3 regions of the Mesorhizobium sp. M0870 genome follow, and region 3 is predicted to be linked to each of the others. Evidence: predicted binding sites of a transcription regulator. Region 3 holds the regulator's gene; each other region holds the start of a gene.
The links. The regulator LexA, encoded in region 3, represses DNA repair genes until DNA is damaged. The targets are predictions, from matches to a motif close to TGTTCNNNNTGTGTTCNG.
Positions count from the first base shown of each region.

Region 1 (4,953 bases), on a different contig from region 3:
GCGGGCTTCTTGGCGTCCTTCTTCGGCTTGCGGGCTTCCTTGCCTGCCTTCATCGCACCTTTAGCCATGATTCGTTCCTCCTGATGTGGGAAGCGAAGTGAAACAAGAGAACCGCCGGACTGCAAGGGGTTAGCGACTGCTGCCGCCGTCAGCGGCTCGCTTTCAACCGGTTTCTAATTTGCTCGTAAACCATGGCGGTCCATGCCATGGTTGTCTTCGCACTGCAGCATCAACCCGTGCCTCCGCCCGGTGATCGTCAGGCAGGCCGTCAGGACGACAATGCGAATTCACATCGGCTGCGAGATGAGCTTCGACTTTCCGCAGGAAACGCCGCTCATCGCAATGCTGAATGTCCACTATTCGCGTGCCTCCGATCTCGAGCGGCCGGATTTCCTGATCTCCAACCCGCCGGTGCCGATCGAAAGCTATCGCGACAGTTTCGGCAACTGGTGCAACCGGTTCGTCGCGCCACCCGGGCGTTTCACCTTCGGCACCGACGCGGTGATCCGCGATCCCGGCACTTTCGAGATGGGCGACCTGATGGCCTGGCAGCACGAGGTGCGCGATCTGCCGGCGGACACGCTGCTGTTTCTGCTGCCCAGCCGTTTTTGCGAAAGCGACCTTCTGGCTGATGAAGCGTGGCGGCTGTTCGGCAACACGCCGCTGGGCATTCCGCGCGTGCAGGCGGTCTGCGACTTCGTCCACAATCACATCGTCTTCAACTACGGCAATGCTCGGCCGACACGCACCGCCGCGGAAGCCTATCGCGAACAGAGCGGCGTGTGCCGCGACTATGCGCATCTCGCGGTCACCTTCTGCCGGGCACTCAACATCCCGACGCGCTATTGCACCGGCTACATCAGCGACATCGGTATGCCGAAACCATGGGCGAGCATGGATTTCTGCGCCTGGATGGAAGTCTATCTCGGCGGCCGCTGGCATGTCTTCGACCCGCGCAACAATGCACCGCGCATCGGCCGCATCCTGATCGCCTCCGGCCGCGACGCCGCCGACGTTCCGTTGACCCATATATTCGGGCCGGGAACGCTTGCCGGCTTCAAGGTGTGGACCAGCGAGATCATCGAGTAGTCGTTCTGCCTACCAGTCTCTAACGACAGACCTCTTTAACGACCGCCGTTTTTGAACGAGCCAGCGGTTCACACGTTGTGGTGGCTGTGGAGCTTCTTCCATCTGACCATTAGACTGGGTGTGCATCGAATGGGGACAGCACCATGGCCGGGCACGGCGGCTCAAAAAAGGTGATCTACGCGGCGCTCGCCGGCAATTTCGCCATCGCGCTGACCAAGTTCGCCGCCGCCGCCTTTACCGGCAGTTCGGCGATGCTGTCGGAGGGCGTGCATTCGCTGGTCGATACCGGCAATGGCGGCCTGCTGCTCTACGGCATGCACCGTGCCGCCCGCCCGGCCGACCGGACGCATCCCCTCGGTCACGGCCGGGAACTCTACTTCTGGAGCTTCATCGTCGCGCTCCTCGTCTTCGCGCTGGGCGCCGGCGTGTCGTTCTACGAAGGCGTGATCCATATGATGGCGCCGGAGCCGGTCGCCAACGCCGAGGTGACCTACATCGTGCTCGGCCTTTCCTTCCTGTTCGAAGGCAGTTCGTGGTGGGTGGCGCTGAAAGAGTTCCGCCAGCAGAAGGGCAAGCAGGGCTGGCTGCGGGCGGTGCAGTCGAGCAAGGACCCGAGCGTCTACACCGTGCTGTTCGAGGACAGCGCAGCACTTCTCGGCCTGATCGTCGCGTTCGCCGGCATCCTGGCGGCGGAAGTTCTGGGGATGCCGGAACTCGACGGCGCCGCCTCCATCGGCATTGGGCTGATCCTGGGCGCGACGGCAATCTTCCTGGCCCGCGAAAGCAAGGGCCTGCTGATCGGCGAGCCGGCCTCTCTCGAGGTGCAGATGAAGGTGCTGGCGATCGCCCAGCAGGATCCGGCGGTGCAGCGGGCGAACGGCGTCCTGACCGTCCATATGGGGCCGGCAGAGATCGTCGCCGGCCTGAGCATCGAGTTCGAGGACCATTTGACGGCGCCCGAGATCGAAGCTTGCGTCGAGCGCCTGGAGGCGCAGCTGAAGAAGGAGATGCCGGAGATCACACGGCTGTTCGTCAAGCCGCAGACGTCAGGCACCTGGGAGCAGCGGCGCAGGCTGATCGAGAACGCATCCGATCCGGCTCTGGACTAGCGCTGCGCCATTGCCTCACGGTCTTCCCCCGCTAGGATTAAAGGGACTTTGGAGGAGCGAAGATGAAAATCGACGGCGGCTGCCATTGTGGCGCCATCACCTACGAGGCGGAGGTCGACCCGGAGAACACCGGAATCTGCCACTGCACCGATTGCCAACAACTGACCGGAACGGCTTTTCGCGTGACCGTGGGCGCGCCGGAAGGCCACTACCGGATCACCAAGGGTGCGCCAAAGGTCTATATCAAGACAGGATCGAGCGGCGACAAGCGCGCGCAGGGCTTTTGCGGCGAGTGCGGCTCGCATCTCTACGCGACATCGGTTGGCGACGGGCCGAAGGTTTATGGCATCCGGGTCGGCACGGCGCGGCAACGTGAACAGCTGGTCCCGAGACGGCAAAGCTGGCACCGCTCGGCGCTGCCCTGGTTGCCGGAATTCCCGGGTATGACGACCAAGGAAGAGCAGTAGGGCGGATCCGGCGCTGCTGCTCAGTCGTCGCCTTCGACGACCCTCAGCCTGAGCTGCCCGGTTTTCGAATCGGCAACGCGCGCGCCAGTATCGACTTTCGCGGCGGGAGCCCGTGACGCTGCGTCCGCGGCGGCATCGCCGTCGGGCTGCGCGCCGAACTCCAGCGCTTCGATCTTCTGGCCGCGCTTGGTGACCTTCGACGTCGAAACCAGGATGTCGTCGATGTCCTTGGCCGACTGGCCGAAATGGACCTGCAGCTTGCGCACCCGCTCATCGACACGCGCGACATCCTCCATCAGCCGAATGACCTCGCCCTGGATCAGATGCGCCTGTTCGCGCATGCGGGCATCCTTGAGGATCGCCTGGATGACCTGGATCGACAGCATCAGCAGCGACGGCGAGACGATGACGATTCGGGCACGGTGCGCCTTATGGACGATCGCCTCGAAATTCTCGTGGATCTCGGCGAACACCGATTCCGACGGCACGAACATGAAGGCCGTGTCCTGCGTCTCGCCCTGGATCAGGTATTTTTCCGAGATATCGCGGACATGGATCTCGATGTCGCGGCGGAAGGCCTGCGAGGCGGCCTTCTGCAGGTCGGCGCCGTCGGCGGCGCGGATGGCATTCCAGGCCTCGAGCGGAAACTTGGCGTCGATGGCCAGCGACGGCGCGCCGTTCGGCATCTTCACCAGGCAGTCGGGACGGCTGCCGTTCGACAGCGTCGCCTGGAATTCATAGGCGCCATGCGGCAGGCCGTCGGCAACGATCGCCTCCATGCGCGACTGGCCGAAAGCACCGCGCGTCTGCTTGTTGGAGAGGATCGCCTGCAGCTGCACGACCTGGCCGGCGAGCGATTGGATGTTGCCCTGCGCGACATCGATGATAGCCAGCCGCTCCTGCAACTTGGCCAGGCTCTCATGCGTGGATTTCGTCTGCTCGGTCATGGTCTGGCCGAGCCGGCCGGTCATGGCGTCCAGGCGCTGGCCGATCGATTGCGTCAGCTCCGCCTGCCGTGCGCCGAACACTTCCGCAATGGCGCCCATGCGACCCTGCATTTCGGCCTGGCTTTGCAGAATTCCGGCCATCCGCGCCTCGGCATCGCGGGCATGATCGGCGGCTTCCGCAGCCGCCACGGCGCGCGCCTTCGCCGACCGCCACAGCGCAACGACCAGCGCCACGAACAGGGCCAGAAACAGCAAAGCGCCGAAGGCCAGCGCATGGCCGAGCGTGATGGTTGTGGCGCCAAGCCGGGCGACAGGCTCCGAAAGGATGGTGCTCAAATCATTCATGTGGACAGCATAGACGATTCGCCGCGATAGCACAGATCAAAACGTGAACGAGCCTCATGCCAACCGGTTGACGCTTTTCGCTGGAGGTCTTACGTGGAACGCCATGCCGATCAAGCCGCTCATCATCCTTCCCGACCCCATCCTGCGCCAGGTTTCCCAACCGGTGGAGCGTGTCGACGCGCCCCTGCGCAAATTAGCCGACGACATGCTGGCGACCATGTATGACGCACCGGGCATCGGTCTGGCGGCAATCCAGATCGGCGAGCCGCTGCGCTTGCTGGTGATCGATCTCGCCAAGGAAGACGAGACGCCGGCGCCGCATGTCTTCATCAATCCGGAAATCCTGGAGAGCGCCGATGCGCGCTCCGTCTACGAGGAAGGCTGCCTGTCGATCCCGGATTATTACGCCGAGGTCGAACGCCCGGCCGCCGTACGGGTCAAGTATCTCGACCGCGACGGCAAGCTGCAGGAGATGGAGGCCGAGGGCCTGATGGCCACCTGCCTGCAGCATGAGATCGACCACCTCAATGGCGTCCTGTTCATCGACCACATCTCGAAGCTGAAGCGCGACATGGTGGTGAAGAAATTCAAGAAGCTCGCCAAGGACAAAGCGCCGGGCAAGCTGGTGGGATAGGGCATGCTCTGTCGGAGCACGGCCCCTCCGATCAGCCTCGGCGGTTCAGCTTCACGAACCTTCGATTGAAAATACCGACTTGCTGTGATATCAGTGATATCACGTAGGAGGTGTCTATGGGTGACATGCTGATCCGTGGGATCAATCCGGAATTGAAACGGCGTCTCGAGGAAAGTGCGCGGCTGAACAGGCGCAGCCTTTCGGAGGAAGCGGTCGTCTTGATACAGAAGGGTTTTGCAACACAATTTGCTGGCGCCGAAAAAGTCGGCGATCGCCTCTATTCGCTCGTCGGCGATGATCGTTTCACAAGCGACGAGATTCAGGAAATAGCGAGGTCGCGAAGTGAGGCCGATCGTGGGCCG
Region 1 covers NZ_JAMYOI010000009.1:29,641-34,593, forward strand. The annotation lists gene NKH97_RS13020 (hypothetical protein) at 1-68, opposite strand, end outside; gene NKH97_RS13025 (transglutaminase-like domain-containing protein) at 280-1,089, shown strand; gene NKH97_RS13030 (cation diffusion facilitator family transporter) at 1,233-2,198, shown strand; gene NKH97_RS13035 (GFA family protein) at 2,261-2,665, shown strand; gene NKH97_RS13040 (DNA recombination protein RmuC) at 2,686-3,957, opposite strand; gene def (peptide deformylase) at 4,061-4,591, shown strand; gene NKH97_RS13050 (hypothetical protein) at 4,708-4,953, shown strand, end outside.
Region 1: the regulator LexA is predicted to act here: its motif matches at 3,990-4,007, upstream of NKH97_RS13040 (DNA recombination protein RmuC).

Region 2 (4,953 bases), on a different contig from region 3:
GCCATGGCGCCTTCGGCAATGGCATCGTCGACCGACATCAGGCGCGTGGACACCGGGCTGTTCTGCACGACGATCTCGTTGGCCATGCGCTCGACCTCTTCGAGGTCCTCCGATGAAATGGGTTTGTTGTGCGAGATGTCGAAGCGCAGGCGCTCGGGCGCCACCAGCGAGCCCTTCTGCGCGACATGGCTGCCCAGCACCTCGCGCAGCGCCTCATGGATCAAATGCGTCGCGGAATGGTTGGCGCGCAACCTGGAGCGGCGCGCATGATCTACCTTCAGTTCGACGGCGGCGCCCGTCTTGACCGTGCCGCTGGCAACCTTGCCGATATGCACGAACAGCCCGTCGGCCTTTTTCTGCGTATCGGAAACCTCGATCGAGAAGCCCTCGCCTGAAATAACGCCGGTGTCGCCCATCTGGCCGCCGGACTCGGCATAGAACGGCGTCTGGTTGACGACGATCGCCACTGCGTCACCCTTGCCGGCGCTGTCGACGGTCTTGCCGTCCCTGACCAGCGCCTGGATGATGCCTTCGGCAGCTTCAGTCTCATATCCGAGGAACTCGGTGGCGCCGGCCTTCTCGCGCACGGAGAACCAGATGGTCTCGGTCGCCGCGTCGCCGGACCCAGCCCAGTGCTTGCGCGCCTCGGCCTTCTGCTGCTCCATCGCATTGGTGAAGCCGGCAAGATCGACAGAGATGCTGCGCTGGCGCAGCGCGTCCTGCGTCAGATCGAGCGGGAAGCCATAGGTGTCGTAGAGCTTGAAGGCCGTCTCGCCGTCCAGCATGTCGCCGGCATGAAGCGTTTCGGTCGCCTCCGAAAGCAGGCCGAGGCCGCGCACCAGCGTCTTGCGAAACCTGGTCTCCTCGAGCTTCAGCGTCTCGGTGATCAACTGTTCGCCGCGCAGCAGTTCCGGATAGGCCTGACCCATTTCGCGCACCAGCGCCGGCACCAGCTTCCACATCAGCGGTTCGTTGGCACCGAGCAACTGCGCATGACGCATGGCGCGGCGCATGATGCGACGCAGGACATAGCCACGGCCTTCGTTCGAAGGCAGCACGCCATCGGCGACCAGGAAGGAGGACGAGCGCAGATGATCGGCAATGACCCGGTAGGACGCGACAGTCTCCTTGTCGGGACCATGCCCGATCGCGGACGAGGCGGCGTCGATCAGGTGGCGGAACAGATCGGTCTCGAAGACGCTTTCCACCCCTTGCAGGATGGACGCCATGCGCTCCAGGCCCATGCCGGTGTCGATCGAGGGGCGCGGCAGGTCGATCCGCTCCTCCTTCGTCACCTGTTCATACTGCATGAACACCAGGTTCCAGAATTCCAGGAAACGGTCGCCATCTTCCTCCGGGCTGCCGGGAGGACCACCCCAGATGTGCTCGCCGCGGTCGATGAAGATCTCCGAACACGGACCGCACGGGCCGGTATCGCCCATCGCCCAGAAATTGTCCGATGTCGCGATGCGAATGATGCGGTCGTCGGAAAACCCGGCGATCTTCTTCCAGAAACCGGCCGCCTCGTCGTCCGTATGATAGACGGTGACCAGCAGCTTGTCCTTGTTCAGCCCGAACTCCCTGGTGATCAGGTTCCAGGCAAGCTCGATGGCTCGCTCCTTGAAATAGTCGCCAAAGGAAAAATTGCCGAGCATCTCGAAGAAGGTCAGATGGCGCGCAGTGTAGCCGACATTGTCGAGATCGTTGTGCTTGCCGCCGGCGCGCACGCTCTTCTGGGCTGTCGACGCGCGCGAATAGGGCCGCTTCTCCAAACCGGTGAAGACATTCTTGAACTGCACCATGCCGGCGTTGGTGAACATCAGTGTCGGATCGTTGCGCGGCACCAGCGGGCTCGACGCGACGATCTCGTGACCCTCCTTGCGGAAGTAGTCGAGAAATGTCGACCGGATCTCGTTCACGCCACTCATGAATGCTGCCTTTTCGGAAGAGCCGCCGGCAAACCGGCGGAAATGGGCTCTGCGTTTTTAGAAGATTAGGACTTGGCCTTTTAGCCGCCGCGCCTCACCCTGTCCAGAAACACGGAATTGGTCCAATCCACGGCCTTTGCCGGCCGTTCGAACCGGCCTGTTTTCGCTGCCGAAACGCAAAACCGCCGGCACTGGGCCGGCGGTTTCGAAACGCAATAACGCGGAACTCAATTACATAAGCCTGAGATAATAGAACGCGATTATGGCCGAACTCCGGCCGGCATCGCGCACGAAGCTGTTACATGGCGCCGGATTCTTCCTCGAAACCGTCGTCTTCGCCGCGCTCAGGGCCGCCATTCTCGAGGAATTTCTCGGCGATCAGCCCGGCATTCTGCCTGATCGACAACTCGATCTCGCGTGCCGTGTCGGGATTGTCACGAAGGAACAGCTTGGCATTTTCGCGGCCCTGGCCGAGACGCTGCGAATTATAAGAAAACCAGGCGCCAGACTTCTCGACAATACCGGCCTTGACCCCGAGATCGACCAGTTCGCCGGTTTTGGACACGCCCTCACCAAACATGATGTCGAATTCGACCACCTTGAAGGGCGGCGCCAGCTTGTTCTTGACCACCTTGACGCGGGTCTGGTTGCCGACAACCTCGTCGCGGTCCTTGATCGAGCCGATGCGGCGGATGTCAAGACGCACCGAAGCGTAGAATTTCAGCGCGTTGCCGCCCGTCGTGGTCTCGGGCGAACCAAACATGACGCCGATCTTCATGCGGATCTGGTTGATGAAGATGACCATGGTGTTGGAGCGCGAGATCGACGCGGTCAGCTTGCGCAGCGCCTGGCTCATCAAGCGGGCCTGCAGGCCGGGCAGCGAATCGCCCATCTCACCTTCAATTTCGGCGCGTGGCGTCAGCGCCGCGACCGAATCGACCACCAGCACGTCGATGGCGCCGGAGCGCACCAGCGTGTCGCAGATTTCCAGCGCCTGCTCACCGGTGTCGGGCTGCGAGATCAGGAGGTTTTCGAGATCAACGCCAAGCTTGCGGGCATAGACCGGATCGAGCGCATGCTCGGCATCGACGAAGGCGCAGATGCCGCCCTTCTTCTGGGCTTCCGCAACGGTGTGCAGCGCCAACGTCGTCTTGCCCGAGCTTTCCGGCCCGTAGATCTCGATGATGCGGCCGCGCGGCAAGCCACCAACACCAAGCGCGATGTCTAGGCCAAGCGAGCCGGTCGGCACCGTTTCAATCTCGACGACCTGATCGTTGGCGCCGAGCCGCATGATCGAGCCCTTGCCGAAAGCCCGCTCGATTTGCGACAGCGCCGCATCCAGAGCCTTTGATTTGTCCACTGCCTTGTCCTCTACCAGCCGCAAAGAATTCTGAGCCATGATACATCACCCCTTGGTCGTCAATGAAGGCCGGACAATCCGTAATCCCTGCCTATTTGTACCTTTTTTGTTCTCATTTGGCAAGAGGGGTCAAATATCTGAAAAACAAACAATATCCGGATTTGTTCTTTTTTTGTCCAAGGATTCGATCAGGGATGCACCACACGTTGGGCCAGACGGCTCGGTTGTTTCGATCTGCCGAATCGCCGCCTTGCATGCGAAGCTCCGTCGCGCAGCCTAGCGCTTGTGCGGCTGGAATAACAAAGGTCATATCGCCGACATGCTGAAATCCACGAAAATACTGGCCGTAGGCGGCGCCCATATCGACCGGCGCGGCCAGGTGTCCGGCGCTTACGTGCCGGCTGCCTCCAATCCCGGCACGATGCGCGAGGATGTCGGCGGCGGCGTCTTCAACGCTTTGCGCAGCGCCGTGCGGCGCGGCGTCTCCGCGTCGCTCATGTCGGTTCGCGGCGGCGATGCCGCTGCCGACACCGTTTCGCGAGCCATCGCCGAGGCAGGCATTACCGACCTGTCGGCGGTCTTCCTCGACCGCACGACGCCGAGCTACACGGCGCTGATCGACAGTGAGGGCGAGCTGATCGTCGGCTTTGCCGACATGGCGCTCTATGATTTGGCGTTTCCCAAGCAGATCAGGCGCTCCAAGGTGCGGGAGGTGATCGCTGGCGCCGATGCGATCCTGTGCGACGCCAATCTGCCCTCTTCGGCGCTGGAACGGCTGGTGGCGCTCGCCGCGGGCAAGCCGATTTTCGCCATTGCCATCTCGCCGGCCAAGGTGGTGCGGCTGATACTGGTGCTGAAGGAGCTCTCGCTCGTCTTCATGAACCGGCGCGAGGCCATGGTGCTGGCCGGCGTCGCCGCGACTGCCACGGAGCGCGAGGTCGTCGACGGGTTGCGATGCAGCGGCCTTGTCAGCGGCGTGGTGACGGCGGGCAGCGAGCCCATGCTGGGCTTCGATGAAGCCAGCGCCTTCTCGATCCTGCCGCCGCCGCCAAGAAAGGTCGCTGACGTCACCGGCGCTGGCGATGCGCTGGCGGGCGCTACGGTTGCTGCCTTGCTGCGTGGCCTGCCGCTGCGGGCAGCTCTGCGCGAAGGCATTGCCGGGGCGACGCTTGCCATCGAAAGCGCCAGCGCCGTTCCGGAGTTCACCGCGGCTGATTTCACTGAGGCATTGGCTCTTGTGCCGGATGCCAGGGAAGTGGCATGAGACCGGCGAATTCATAGTGCCGCGATGTTGCCTGGTGTCCCGACGGACGCGCCGCATTCCGGATTGGAGACCCTGATGACCCCTGAGACCGCCGGCCCCTTCATCGACATCCACGCGCCGGTGGCGCAGGCCCTGGCGGCCGGCCGGCCGGTGGTGGCGCTGGAAAGCACCATCATCACCCATGGCATGCCCTACCCCGACAATGGCGCCATGGCGGCCGATGTCGAAAAGATCATCACCGATGGCGGCGCCGTGCCGGCGACCATCGCCGTGGTTGGCGGCCGCATCAAGATCGGGCTTTCGGACGGCGAGCGCGAATCGCTGGCGATGACGGGCGACGCCATGAAGCTGTCGCGCGCCGATCTCGGTTTTGCCGTGGCGCAAGGGCGCACCGGTGGCAC
Region 2 covers NZ_JAMYOI010000042.1:6,419-11,371, forward strand. The annotation lists gene alaS (alanine--tRNA ligase) at 1-1,928, opposite strand, end outside; gene recA (recombinase RecA) at 2,227-3,327, opposite strand; gene NKH97_RS30660 (carbohydrate kinase family protein) at 3,608-4,552, shown strand; gene NKH97_RS30665 (pseudouridine-5'-phosphate glycosidase) at 4,628-4,953, shown strand, end outside.
Region 2: the regulator LexA is predicted to act here: its motif matches at 3,385-3,402, upstream of recA (recombinase RecA).

Region 3 (4,953 bases):
GCGGACGACATCTTCGTCGGCTCGCCGCCGCTGGCCTTCACCTTCGGCCTTGGCGGGCTCGCTATCTTTCCCCTGCGCTTCGGTGCGGCGGCGACGCTGCTGGAGCAGGCGACGCCACCCAACATGATCCACATCATCGAGACCTACAAAGCGACGATCTCCTTCACCGCGCCGACTGCCTACCGCGCCATGCTGAAGGCCATGGATGAAGGTGCCGACCTGTCGTCGCTGCGCGTTGCAGTTTCGGCCGGCGAAACCTTGCCCGCTCCGGTTTTCGAAGAGTGGACGAAAAAGACCGGCAAGCCGATCCTCGACGGCATCGGCGCCACCGAAATGCTGCACATATTCATCTCCAACCGTTTTGGCGACATGAAGCCTGCGTCGACCGGCAAGCCGGTGGGCGGCTACGAGGCGCGCATCCTCGACGACGAGATGCGCGAGGTGCCGCGCGGCACGACCGGCAGGCTGGCGGTGCGTGGCCCGACCGGCTGCCGCTACTTGGCCGATGACAGGCAGAAGGAATATGTGCGCGACGGCTGGAACATCACCGGCGACACCTTCACGCAGGACGAAGACGGCTTCTTCCATTTCGCCGCGCGCTCCGACGACATGATCGTCAGCGCCGGCTACAACATCGCCGGACCCGAGGTCGAGGCAGCACTGTTATCGCATCCGGATGTCGCCGAATGCGCGGTGATCGGTGCAGAGGACGCCGAACGCGGCCAGATCGTCGAGGCGCATGTCGTGCTGGTGCAGGGCGTCGCGCCCGACGCCCTCACCACCAAGCGCCTGCAGGACCATGTCAAGGCAACGATCGCGCCCTATAAATATCCGCGATCGGTAAAATTCATCGCCGCTCTGCCCAAGACCCAGACCGGCAAGATCCAGCGCTTCCGGCTGCGCACGGAGAAAATCAATTGAGCGAGCCATACGATCCGGCGTCCGAAGGCGCCCAGATGTCGTTCAAGGAGCGCATGTCCTACAGCGACTATCTGCACCTGGAGAAAGTGCTGGAGGCCCAGACGCCGCTGTCATCGGCGCATGACGAGATGCTGTTCATCATACAGCATCAGACCTCCGAGCTCTGGATGAAGCTCGCTCTGCACGAGATCGGCGCCGCGATCCGCTCGATCCGCGCCGACCGGCTCGAGCCGAGCTTCAAGATGCTGTCGCGCGTTGCGCGCATCTTCGAGCAGCTGAACAATGCCTGGGATGTGCTGCGGACGATGACGCCCAGCGAATACACCGAGTTCCGCGACGCGCTCGGCCAGTCCTCGGGTTTCCAGTCCTGGCAGTATCGCGCCATCGAGTTCATGGCCGGCAACCGAAACCTGGCAATGCTCGGGCCGCACAAGCACCGGCCCGACCTGAGCGGAAAGCTGGAAGCGATCCTGGCCGAGCCGTCGCTCTATGACGAGGCACTGCTGCTTTTGGCGCGCAACGGATTCGACATCGGTGCCGATGCCAGGCGCACGGACTGGCGTGAGACGCGAACCGAGAATGAAGAAGTGCTGGTCGCCTGGCAGACCATCTACCGCGATCCGCAGCGCTACTGGATGTTCTACGAACTGGCCGAGAAGCTGGTCGACTTCGAGGATTATTTCCGCCGCTGGCGCTTCAATCACGTCACCACGGTTGAGCGCATCATCGGCCTGAAACGCGGCACCGGCGGCACGTCGGGTGCTTCGTATCTGAAGAAAATGCTCGAGGTCGTGCTGTTTCCGGAGCTGTGGACGGTCCGCACCCGGCTCTGACATCATCGAAATGAGAACAGGCTCACCGAAGGGACGCTCTGTGGCCGAAAACCTTTCGCGAACAACTGGGGACTGACCGACCATGAGTGGAACTCCTGATCTCGCCGCAGTCGAAGCGATGGATGCCACGGATCCGCTGCGTGCCATGCGCGACCATTTCATTCTGCCGGAGGGGGTGATCTATCTCGACGGCAATTCACTGGGGGCAGCATCTCATGCCGTTTTCGGCGAGCTGCAGCAGGCGGCGACCCAGGAATGGGCCCAGGATCTCATCCGGGCCTGGAACACGGCCGGATGGTTCGAGATGCCGATCGAACTCGGCGACCAGCTCGGACGCCTGATAGGGGCCTCGGCCGGTCAGACCGTTGTCTGCGACACGACATCGACCAACATCTACAAGGTGCTGCACGCGGCGATGGAGATGCGGCCCGGCCGGTCGGCCATCGTCGCCGAAGGTGACAGTTTTCCCACCGACCTGTACATCGCCGAAGGCGTGGCCTCGACCCGGGATGGCGTCCTGCTGCGCCTCGCGGGTGTCGACGCGCCGACCATCGAAGAGCTGATCGACGAAAACGTGGCGGTGGTGCTGGTCAACCACGTCAATTACAAATCGGGTGAACTGCGCGACATGGCGGCGCTGACGCGCAAAGCTCATGCGGCCGGAGCGCTGATCGTCTGGGATCTTTGCCACACCGCCGGCGCCCTGCCCGTCGAGCTCGATCACGCAAATGCCGATTTCGCTATCGGCTGCACCTACAAGTACCTTAACGGCGGTCCGGGCGCGCCGGCCTTCATCTATGCCGCACAGCGCCACCACGGCGATATCAGCCAGCCGCTTAGCGGCTGGTGGGGTCATGCTCGGCCCTTTGCCTTCGAACGGGGTTATGTTGCCGGCACCGGCATCCGCCGTTTTCTGTGCGGCACGCAACCGGTCCTGTCGATGCGGGCGCTCAAAGGCGCGCTTGCCATCTGGAGCGACGTCGACATGGCGGCATTGCGGAAGAAGAGCGTCGCACTGACAGAACTGTTCATCCAACTCGTCGAAGCCAAGTGCGGCGCCTACGGTCTCACGCTGGAGACCACCCGCGACACGACCAGGCGTGGCAGCCAGGTGTCGTTCCTTCACGACCACGGCTATCAAATCATGCGGGCGCTGATCGAGCGCGGGGTGATCGGTGACTTCCGCGCGCCATCGACCATCCGTTTCGGCTTCACGCCGCTGTATGTCGGCTACAAGGATGTGTGGCTGGCGGTTGAGGTGCTGGAGGATATTCTGCGCACGGGCGCATGGAAGGACCAGCGTTTCGCGGTCAAGGAAGCCGTTACCTGACGCAACGATCCCCGCGATCCACCGCCGCCGCCCTCACTGCCTGGCAGATGACGGAGGGCTGAATTTCCAGCCACAAATGCCAACAGACGTTGGCGTTTTGGCTCCGTTTCGTTCACGGCAAACGAACGTCCCGAAGATTCATATCGTCCTTTGTGGAGGTTGCCAGATTGATAATGCCAATCCTTGGGTCGAGGATGAGCCACAGGTCATTAACCATAATAATTTCAATGTGAGCAGGCGCATCGCCGTGCCTGGCGCTTGTTGATCGCGACCCGCTGGCAAGCGCCAAATAATTTCAGCAGCCTTAACAAATTCATTAAACTTTAAACGGTTGCAGAACACAACTGGAACAGATAGGGTTTGTTCTGGGTTTGTTTTTCGATTCTGGTTTCAGGTAACCTGGGGGCCGCCATGCTGACGCGCAAGCAACATGAACTGCTGATGTTCATCCATGAACGCCTGAAGGAGAGCGGCATTCCGCCATCCTTCGACGAGATGAAGGAGGCACTCGACCTTGCCTCCAAATCCGGGATCCATCGGCTGATCACGGCCCTCGAGGAGCGCGGCTTCATTCGCCGGCTGCCCAACCGGGCACGCGCGCTGGAAGTGCTGCGGTTGCCGGACTCGATCGCGCCCGGCCTCAACGCGGCAAAGAAGTTCTCGCCAAGCGTCATCCAGGGCAGTCTCGGTCAGGGTGGTGCTCTTGGCCGGCAGATCAAGCCGGCGCCTTCGCGGATGCCCTCGCCTGGCAATGACGACGATGCGGTTTCCGCCGTGTCGATCCCGGTGATGGGCCGCATCGCCGCCGGCGTGCCGATCGATGCCATCCAGCATCAGACGCATTCGATCTCGGTGCCGCCGGATATGATCATGGGCGGCGCCCACTATGCGCTGGAGGTCAAGGGTGACTCGATGATCGAGGCCGGCATCTTCGATGGCGACACCGTCATCATCCGCAACGCCGACACCGCCCAGCCAGGCGAGATCATCGTGGCGCTGGTCGACGAAGAGGAAGCGACGCTGAAGCGGTTCCGCCGCAAGGGCGCTTCGATTGCTCTCGAAGCCGCCAATCCAGCCTACGAGACACGGATTTTCGGACCGGACAGGGTCAAGGTGCAAGGCAAGCTCGTCGGCCTGATCCGCCGCTACTGAGACGGTGAGTTGACCACTGGCTTCTCGGGTTTCTTGAAGGGTGCCAGCCCCCTCGCCTCGCGCGAGTATTTGCGTTGCGCGTGCCAGGGCCGATATGGGCTCTCCACCGCGAAGCTGATCGTCGCCGGCGCAGTCGCCGATTGGCGATCGAAGAAGACCGCGGCACTGCCTTTGCGAGCCAGTTGCCGCTTGGTGATGACGAGAACCAGCGGGTTGTGGCAGGCGTCATACGCGGTGGCGTCATTGATGACGATCAGCTCGGCGAAGCCGCAGGCTTTCCAGGTGTCCTTGCGGTCCTCGACATAGGCAATGATCGCACCGGACATGTGCCTGGCCACGCAAACGTCTGAGGAGCAATAAAACGGCGATCCCAGCGGCAGATCAACGGCATCCGCGACATCGAATTGCCCATCGCTGTTGTCGAACACCTCTGGCACGACGATGATTTCTGATGTCAGGGCGCGTTTCCAGTTGTCGACGGTGAATTCGTTCGGCCGTTCCCGGCTGACGGCAAGCTCACCGCCACCGATCGGCAACGCCACCAGCCGGGCGTCTTCCGAGATCAGCACATCCGGCGTGCGCGTATCCGAGACGGTCAGCAGGCCTGCCAGTGCGAATGGCAGAGCAGCGAGCCGCAGCCAGGTTGTCGCCATCGTCGCGATGACCAAAGCAATTGCCACCAACAGGACCGACTGTTGCGAAATCAGCCCGACCCCG
Region 3 covers NZ_JAMYOI010000012.1:95,791-100,743, reverse strand. The annotation lists gene NKH97_RS16610 (AMP-binding protein) at 1-921, shown strand, start outside; gene kynA (tryptophan 2,3-dioxygenase) at 918-1,754, shown strand; gene kynU (kynureninase) at 1,837-3,084, shown strand; gene lexA (transcriptional repressor LexA) at 3,496-4,236, shown strand; gene NKH97_RS16590 (ComEC/Rec2 family competence protein) at 4,230-4,953, opposite strand, start outside.